Regions from separate parts of the Streptomyces sp. NBC_00370 genome, predicted to be linked through region 1. Evidence: predicted binding sites of a transcription regulator. Region 1 holds the regulator's gene; the other holds the start of a gene.
The links. Region 1 encodes HspR, which represses chaperone genes until heat shock. Its sites were predicted from a motif close to TTGAGNNNNNNNNNCTCAA; they were not measured.

Region 1 (4,412 bases):
CAACGAGGACAAGGTCCCCGGTGACGTGAAGACCGAGGTCGAGGAGTCCATCGCCGAGCTGAAGGAAAAGCTCAAGGGCGAGGACACCGCCGAGATCCGTACGTCGACCGAGAAGGTCGCCGCCGTCTCGCAGAAGCTCGGCCAGGCCATGTACGCCAACGCGCAGGCGGACGGCGCCACGGAGGCCCCGGCCGACGGCGGCACCGAGCAGCAGGCCAAGCAGGACGACGACGTGGTCGACGCCGAGATCGTCGACGACGAGCGTGACACGAAGGGTGGGGCGGCGTGACCGAGGAGACTCCGGGCTTCGACGAGAAGCCCGACGTCCCCTCCGGCGCCTCCTCGGATGACGCCACGCCGCACGCCGCCGAGCCGGACTCCGACAAGGAGCCGGGCCCGGCGGCCCCGGCCGGGGACGCAGCACAGCAGATCGCTCTGACAGCTCAGCTGGATCAGGCCCGGATGGCGCTCGGTGAGCGCACGGCGGACCTCCAGCGGCTCCAGGCGGAGTACCAGAACTACCGCCGTCGGGTGGAGCGGGACCGGATCCAGGTCAAGGAGATCGCCATCGCGAATCTGCTGACCGAACTCCTCCCCGTACTCGACGACATCGGCCGGGCACGTGACCATGACGAGCTCGTCGGCGGCTTCAAGTCCGTCGGTGAGTCGCTGGAGAACGTGGCGGCCAAGCTCGGACTGCAGACGTTCGGCAAGGAGGGCGAGCCCTTCGACCCGACGATCCACGAGGCACTGATGCACTCGTATGCGCCGGATGTCACGGAGACGACGTGCGTCGCGATCCTGCAGCCTGGGTACCGGTTCGGCGAGCGGACCATCAGGCCCGCGCGGGTCGCGGTGGCGGAGCCCCAGCCGGGGGCGCAGGCCAAGGCGGCCGACGAGCAGGGCAACCCGGCCGGTGACGTCGACAGCAAGGAGAGCGGTGGCCCGGACGAGGGCTGACGCGGCAGTGACAGCAGTGACAGGCGGAGAGGAGGGACGTCGGGAATGAGCACGAAGGACTTCGTGGAGAAGGACTACTACAAGGTTCTCGGCGTCCCCAAGGACGCCACAGAGGCCGAGATCAAGAAGGCGTACCGGAAGCTCGCCCGCGAGTTCCACCCGGACGCCAACAAGGGCGACGCCAAGGCCGAGGACCGCTTCAAGGAGATCTCCGAGGCCAACGACGTACTGGGCGACGCGAAGCGCCGCAAGGAGTACGACGAGGCGCGCGCCCTGTTCGGCAACGGCGGCTTCCGGCCGGGCCCCGGCGCGGGCGGCGGTTCGTTCAACTTCGACCTGGGGGACCTCTTCGGAGGCGGCCCCCAGGGCGGTGGCGGACAGCAGCCCGGCGGCGCCGGCGGTTTCGGCGGCGGCCTCGGGGACGTGTTCGGCGGTCTGTTCAACAGGGGCGGCGCGGGCACGCGTACGCAGCCGCGCCGCGGCCAGGACATCGAGTCCGAGGTGACGCTCAGCTTCACCGAGGCGGTCGACGGGTCCACGGTCCCGCTGCGGATGTCCAGCCAGGCGCCCTGCAAGGCGTGTTCGGGCACCGGCGACAAGAACGGCACACCCAGGGTCTGCCCGACCTGTGTCGGCACCGGCCAGGTCTCGCGCGGCACCGGCGGCGGATTCTCGCTGACCGACCCGTGCGTGGACTGCAAGGGCCGCGGGCTCATCGCCCAGGACCCCTGCGAGGTCTGCAAGGGCAGCGGGCGCGCCAAGTCGTCGCGGTCCATCCAGGTCCGTATCCCGGCGGGCGTCAGTGACGGGCAGCGGATCAGGCTGCGCGGCAAGGGCACTCCCGGCGAGCGGGGCGGCCCGGCCGGCGATCTGTACGTGGTCGTGCATGTGCACGCCCACCCGGTGTTCGGCCGCAAGGGCGACAACCTCACCGTCACCGTGCCCGTCACCTTCTCGGAGGCGGCGCTCGGCGGCGAGGTGAAGGTGCCGACCCTGGGCGGTCCCGCCGTGACCCTGAAGCTCCCGGCCGGCACCCCCAACGGCCGGACCATGCGCGCCCGTGGCAAGGGTGCGGTACGTAAGGACGGCACGCGCGGCGACCTGCTGGTCACCGTCGAGGTGGTCGTCCCCAAGGATCTCGGGACGCAGGCACGCGACGCGCTCGAGGCCTATCGGAAGGCGACCGGAGACGAGGACCCGCGGGCGGAGTTGTTCCAGGCCGCGAAGGGAGCATGACGTCATGGACAGGGACGGTCGGCGCAGCCGGCCCTCGGCGTTCACGAGGGCCTACGAACTGACCGAGGAGACGCCGGTGTACGTCATCTCGGTGGCGGCCCAGCTCTCCGGTCTGCACCCGCAGACACTCAGGCAGTACGACCGGCTCGGCCTGGTCTCCCCTGACCGCACGGCGGGCCGGGGCCGGCGTTACTCGGCCCGCGACATCGAGCTGCTCCGCCAGGTGCAGCAGCTGTCGCAGGACGAGGGCATCAACCTCGCCGGCATCAAGCGCATCATCGAGCTGGAGAACCAGGTCGCCGCGCTGCAGGCCAGGGTCGCCGAGCTGGCCGCCGCCGTGGACGGCGCCGCCGCCGCGATGCAGCAGCGTGAGGCGCAGGTGCACGCGTCGTACCGCCGTGACCTCGTGCCGTACCAGGACGTCCAGTCGGCGTCGGCGCTGGTGGTGTGGCGCCCGAAGCGGCCCACCGACTGAGCCGCGCTTGCGGATACGCACCGAGCTGCTGGACCGGGCCCCGCCACCACCTGGCGGGGCTCAGTCCAGTTCGCGTTCCTCGCACGTCGCCCACCAGTGGGTGAGCTGGTAGACGGTGCGGAAGCCCAACCGCCCGCGCAGGTCCGTCAGATGGGCGTTGACCGTACGGGCGCTGTAGCCCAGGGTCTTGGCGATCTGCTGCTGGTCGTGTCCCGCGCACAGCTCGCGCAGGATGGCGCGCTGGAGCTGCGTGCTGACCACGGGGGCGCCGGACGGCGCCGGCGTCAGCCACTCGTCGGCCCGTACCCACTGCTGCTCGAAGACATCGGCGAGGAAGGCGCAGACGGCCGGGTCGCGCACCTGCCAGGCGCCGTCGGCGGCCGGGCGGCCCTCCAGCCGGTCCACCAGGAAGGCCAGTCGGCGGTCGAAGATGATCATCAGCAGGAACGGGCTGGCCAGCGTGCGGAACTGGCCGCCCTTCGGCCGCATCGTCCTCACCCGCTCATGCACGGCGGGGTTGGTCTTGTTGCTCGCGCGGTAGAGCGTGCGGACCGACACGCCGCGCTCCAGCAGCTCGGTGTCCCGGCCCTCGGCCAGAGCCAGGGAACGGCGCGTACGCGGCCCCGGCTGGGCGCAGAGCATTTCCTCCCGCGCGCTGTCGCAGGCGGCGGCTATGGACCGGTTGACGGCGTCCTTGCCCTCCACGAAGAGTGCGCCGGGCGAAGGAGCGGCACCCGGGCGGGCCGCGGCATGGCGTGCGCGCAAGTCGTCCACGGCGGTGTGCAGTTCGGCGACGAGCCCGACGGAGTGGGTCAGGGCGTCCCGGACGGATCCGCGCAGCCGCTGCTCCACGTCGTCCAGGTCGAGCACGCTGACGTGGCCGCTCGCCGGGTCCGTACGGGCGAGTCCGCGGCGGTGCAGGCTCGCCAGGCCCTCGGCGTCGGGCGGTACGTCCTCACCGGCCGCCAGGCGCGCGTACAACTCCCGTGCCGCGAGCGGCAGCAGGCTGTCTCGCGCGGGTTCGGCCTCTCGCGCCATCCGCCGTCGTCCCCACCTTCCAAAACCGGAACTTCTGACGTGCGAAGCGTCCGCCGTCTTGCCGTCGGGTCGCCGGTCGTGAAGCGTAGCTCCCCGTGAAACGGGTCAGCCCCCGGTGGCACCCGCCGGCACCGCCCTCAGTTCTTCTCGTCAAGGATCCCCGACTGCGCTATCAGGAAACCGAGTTGTGCGCGGCTGCCGCTGCCGAGCGAGGCCGCGAGCTTCGCGATGTGCGCACGGCAGGTGCGGACGTTCATGCCGAGCCGCCGGGCGATCGTCTCGTCGACCAGGCCCTCGATGAGCAGCTTGGCGATGGACCGCTGGACGTCGGTGATGCCCTCGGGGTCGGGGGCGGACGCGATGGGTTCGAGCAGTGGGGTGGCGCGCTGCCACAGGTGCTCGAAGACCTTGGTGAGATACGACACCAGACCGGGGTGGCGCAGTTCGAGCGCGACCGTGTTGTCGTTGCGGGCCGGGATGAAGGCCACGGTGTCGTCGCAGATGATCAGCCGCTCCACGAGCTGTTCGAGCGTGCGTATCTCCACCTTCGTACCGGCCATGTGCTCGACGTAGGCGAAGGTGGACTGGGTGTAGCGCACCGTGTGCTGGTACAGCGTGCGCATGCTGATGCCCCGGTCGACCAGCGGCTTCTGCCGCGCTATCGCCTGGCTGAGGACGTTCTCGCTGCGCCCGCCGCCCGGCT
Region 2 (4,412 bases), 1.8 Mb from region 1:
GAGCTGACCGATCGTCGGGGCGGAACGGGGCTCGCTCACATCACACTTCTCACTCGGGACTGCACCTGCGTACCGGTCAGTCTGACATACCAACTGACCTGGGGTCACGGCCTGTTGATCGTCGGGAAGGGGCCGGGACGCGACACGGCGGCCGCGCGCGGAACAGATCGTTCCGTGCGCGGCCGCCGTCGCGGTACCGCTTTGTCCGGGTGGCCCGGGGCTCGGCCCGTTGTCCCCGCCGGGGCTCAGGCCCGTCGCCCCGGCCGGGCTCAGGCCGCGGCCTGGACCGGTACCTCCGCCGGGGACAGCGCGATCTCCAGCACCTGCCGGACATCCGTGACCGGGTGGACCTCCAGCCGGTCGAGGACCTCGGCCGGTACGTCGTCCAGGTCGGCCTCGTTGCGCTTGGGGATCACGACCGTCGTGATACCCGCCTGGTGCGCGGCCAGCAGCTTCTGCTTCAGACCGCCGATGGGCAGCACCCGCCCGGTCAGCGAGACCTCACCCGTCATGGCGACGTCCGTGCGGACCTGGCGGCCGCTCAGCAGCGAGGCGAGAGCGGTCGTCATCGTGATGCCCGCGCTCGGACCGTCCTTCGGGACGGCGCCCGCCGGGAAGTGGATGTGCACACCCCGGTCCTTCAGGTCGGCGACCGGCAGCTCCAGTTCGGCGCCGCGCGAGCGCAGGAAGGAGAGCGCGATCTGCGCGGACTCCTTCATCACGTCACCCAGCTGGCCCGTCAGGGTCAGCCCCGAGCCGCCCGTCTCCGGGTCGGCCAGCGACGCCTCGACGAACAGCACGTCACCACCGGCGCCGGTGACGGCGAGGCCCGTGGCCACGCCCGGCACCGCCGTACGCCGCTCCGCCGGGTCCTGCGCCGACTCGGGCACGTGGTGCGGCCGGCCGATCAGACCGCGCAGGTCGTCGGGTCCGACGCTGAACGGCAGCTCGCGCTCGCCGAGTTCGTGCTGGGCCGCCACCTTGCGGAGCAGCCGCGCGATGCCGCGCTCCAGGTTCCGTACGCCCGCCTCGCGGGTGTACTCCCCTGCCAGCTTGCGCAGCGCGCCGTCCTCCAGGGTGACCTCGCCGGTCTCCAGACCCGCGCGCTCCAGCTGCCGGGGCAGCAGGTGGTCGCGGGCGATGACGACCTTCTCGTCCTCGGTGTAGCCGTCGAGCCTGACCAGCTCCATCCGGTCGAGCAGCGCCTCGGGAATGGCTTCCAGGACGTTGGCCGTGGCGAGGAACACCACGTCGGACAGGTCGAGCTCGACCTCCAGGTAGTGGTCGCGGAACGTGTGGTTCTGCGCCGGGTCCAGGACTTCGAGCAGGGCCGCGGCCGGGTCGCCGCGGTAGTCCGAGCCGACCTTGTCGATCTCGTCGAGCAGGACGACCGGGTTCATCGAACCGGCCTCCTTGATCGCCCGGACGATACGGCCGGGCAGCGCGCCGACGTAGGTGCGCCGGTGGCCGCGGATCTCCGCCTCGTCCCGGACACCGCCGAGTGCGACCCGGACGAACTTGCGTCCCATGGAGTGCGCGACGGACTCGCCGAGCGAGGTCTTGCCGACCCCGGGCGGGCCGACGAGGGCCAGGACGGCGCCGCCGCGCCGGCCGCCGACCACACCGAGCCCGCGGTCGGCCCTGCGCTTGCGCACGGCCAGGTATTCGGTGATGCGCTCCTTGACGTCCTCCAGGCCCGCGTGCTCGGCGTCGAGGATCGTCTTGGCGCCCTGGATGTCGTACTCGTCCTCGGTGCGCTCGTTCCACGGCAGTTCGAGGACGGTGTCCAGCCACGTGCGGATCCAGGAGCCCTCGGGGCTCTGGTCCGACGAGCGCTCCAGCTTCTCGACCTCCTTCAGTGCGGCTTCGCGCACCTTCTCCGGGAGATCGGCGGCCTCGACGCGGGTGCGGTAGTCGTCCGACTCGTCCTCGTCGCCCTCGCCGTTCAGCTCGCGCAGTTCCTTGCGTACGGCTTCGAGCTGGCGCCGCAGCAGGAAGTCACGCTGCTGCTTGTCGACGCCTTCCTGGACGTCCTTGGCGATGGACTCGGCGACGTCCTGCTCGGCGAGGTGTTCGCGCAGCTGGCTGATGGCGAGCTTCAGCCGGGCCACCGGGTCGGTGGTCTCCAGCAGCTCCACCTTCTGGGCGGTGGACAGGAAAGGTGAGTAACCGGCGTTGTCGGCGAGCGCGGACACGTCCTCGATCTGCTGGACGCGGTCCACGACCTGCCAGGCGCCGCGCTTCTTCAGCCAGTCGGTGGCGAGCGCCTTGTATTCCTTGATCAGTTCCGTGACGGAGCCGGGCAGCGGGTCGGGGGTGACTTCGTCGACGGCGATGCCCTCGACCCAGAGGGCCGCGCCGGGTCCGCTCGTGCCGGAGCCGATCTGTACGCGGCCTCTGCCGCGGATCAGCGCACCGGGATCCCCGTCGGACAGCCTGCCCACCTGCTCGACGGTGCCGAGCACGCCGGTTGCGGCGTACGACCCGTCGATCCGTGGCACAAGCAGCACCTGAGGCTTCCCGGCACCGGACCCGCCCGTACGCGCGGCGGCCTGGGCGGCCTCCACAGCGGCGCGGACCTCGGTGTCGGACAGGTCGAGCGGAACCACCATGCCGGGCAGCACGACCTCGTCGTCGAGCGGCAGCACGGGAAGCGTGAGCGGGGTGGAAATGGAGGCCATGATCTCCCCTTCGGCAGTTAGGTTGAGCTATGTGGACTCAATGCATGTGAGCCCGCCAATGTTCCCCGGCCGCCGTTCGCTCTGAGCGATAGCAATCGAGCGGCTGGAATCCCCTCCGTACGGCGCCGGCCGGCGATGTCAGTGCGGCCTGCCACGATGCCCGGACGTGATCGCGATCAGGAGGAACACATGGGCACCTGGGACGTCGGCCCCTTCGACAACGACACCGCGGCGGACTGGTGCGGCCACCTCGACGACGCCGCCCCGGACGCGCGCCACGGACTGGTCAGGGACGCGCTGGCCCGAACGGCCGGCACCACCGGCTACCTGGACTCGGACGTCGCCGACGAAGCGGTCGCGGCAGCGGCCCTGGTCGCCGCGCAATGCCCGGCCGGCGAGCCGGCCAACCCGCACTACGGCCCGAAGGAACCCCTCCCGGACCTCACCGACCTCCGCACCCTCGCCCTGCGGAGCATCGACCGCGTCGTGACCGAGCCGTCCGAACTCCTGGAACTGTGGGAGGAGGCGGGGGACGGCCCCTGGCAGGCGGGCATCAACCGGCTCCGCGGCGCGCTCGCACCCGAATCCACGCCCCTCTGATTTCACTTCCCGGGGAACGACCGCCCCTGCTGTAATAGTCCCATGGATAATTCGACCATTACGTCAGCCTGGGTGGCCGGCTGGGCCGTCTCTCGTTCCACTGCGGCGCCCGTCGAGCGGCCGTGGGGGTATCGCATCGACGTCGGGCAGCCGGGGCACGTGCTGCGGCATGTGCTGCCCGAGCCGGACGGGGCGACCGTGCGGATGCTCTGCGGGAGCGAGACCGAGCCGGGTACCTGGCTGCGGCTGCTCGCGGCGCCCGAGGCGGTCGGCGGATGGATAACCCCGGGCTGGAAAGTGCCGGACGACCCCGGCTTCCTGATGTTCACCGCCCTGCGCCGGTCACCCCTGCCCGAGCCGCCCGCCGGGTACGCGGTGCGCACCGAGCGGACGGACGGGGTCGTACGGGTACGGGTGCCGACCGGGGACGGCGGGCCGGCCGCGCGCGGGCAGGCGGGGCTGGCCGGGGAGACCGCCGTCGTCGACCAGGTCGAGACCGACGCGGGACACCGCAGAAAGGGTCTCGGCCGGCTCGTGATGCGCACCCTCGAAACGGCGGCGGCCGACGCGGGCGCCACGACCGGCATCCTCGCGGGCACGACCGACGGACGCGCGCTGTACAGCGCGCTCGGATGGCGGCTGCACGGTCCAATCACCGGCGTCGTACGGGTCGGCTGACCACGCGCGCCGCGCGCCCCCTGCGGGCGCCGTGCGTGACTCGGCCATACCTGTTCCGGCGAGACATCTCCCGCGCGTCCGGGGACAAGTGAACAGGTATGAGTACTCAACAGACAGGACCCCCCGACGAATTGCGCGTCGGCGCCAGGCCACGCGCCGAGGTGGAGCAGGCGTACCGCGCGCTCGCCGACGTCGCAGCGGGCACCGCCCAGCAGACCCAGCTCTCCCGCGGCTCCCTGACGGCCTACCTCTGGGCTCTCGGCCGCGGCGAAACGGCCCCGGTCACCGGCGCCGTCAGCACGGGCGCCCCCGACCTGCCCCTGCTGACGGCGGAGACGGACGCGGCGGTCGTCCAACTGGAGGACGCCACCCAGCGGACGGTCCCGCGCGACTACATCCACGGCGTCCACGAAGCACTGTCCTGGATCTGCGGCCACACCAACACCCGCCCGG

Region 2: the regulator HspR is predicted to act here: its motif matches at 2,704-2,722, upstream of lon (endopeptidase La).

Annotation. Positions count from the first base shown of each region.
Region 1 covers NZ_CP107968.1:4,024,357-4,028,768, reverse strand. Annotated here, with positions in the region: gene dnaK (molecular chaperone DnaK) at 1-289, shown strand, start outside; gene grpE (nucleotide exchange factor GrpE) at 286-960, shown strand; gene dnaJ (molecular chaperone DnaJ) at 1,006-2,196, shown strand; gene OHS57_RS17930 (heat shock protein transcriptional repressor HspR) at 2,201-2,671, shown strand; gene OHS57_RS17925 (helix-turn-helix transcriptional regulator) at 2,732-3,709, opposite strand; gene OHS57_RS17920 (helix-turn-helix transcriptional regulator) at 3,847-4,412, opposite strand, start outside.
Region 2 covers NZ_CP107968.1:5,800,851-5,805,262, reverse strand. Annotated here, with positions in the region: gene OHS57_RS26015 (helix-turn-helix domain-containing protein) at 1-39, opposite strand, end outside; gene lon (endopeptidase La) at 270-2,681, opposite strand; gene OHS57_RS26005 (DUF4259 domain-containing protein) at 2,871-3,281, shown strand; gene OHS57_RS26000 (GNAT family N-acetyltransferase) at 3,324-3,959, shown strand; gene OHS57_RS25995 (hypothetical protein) at 4,058-4,412, shown strand, end outside.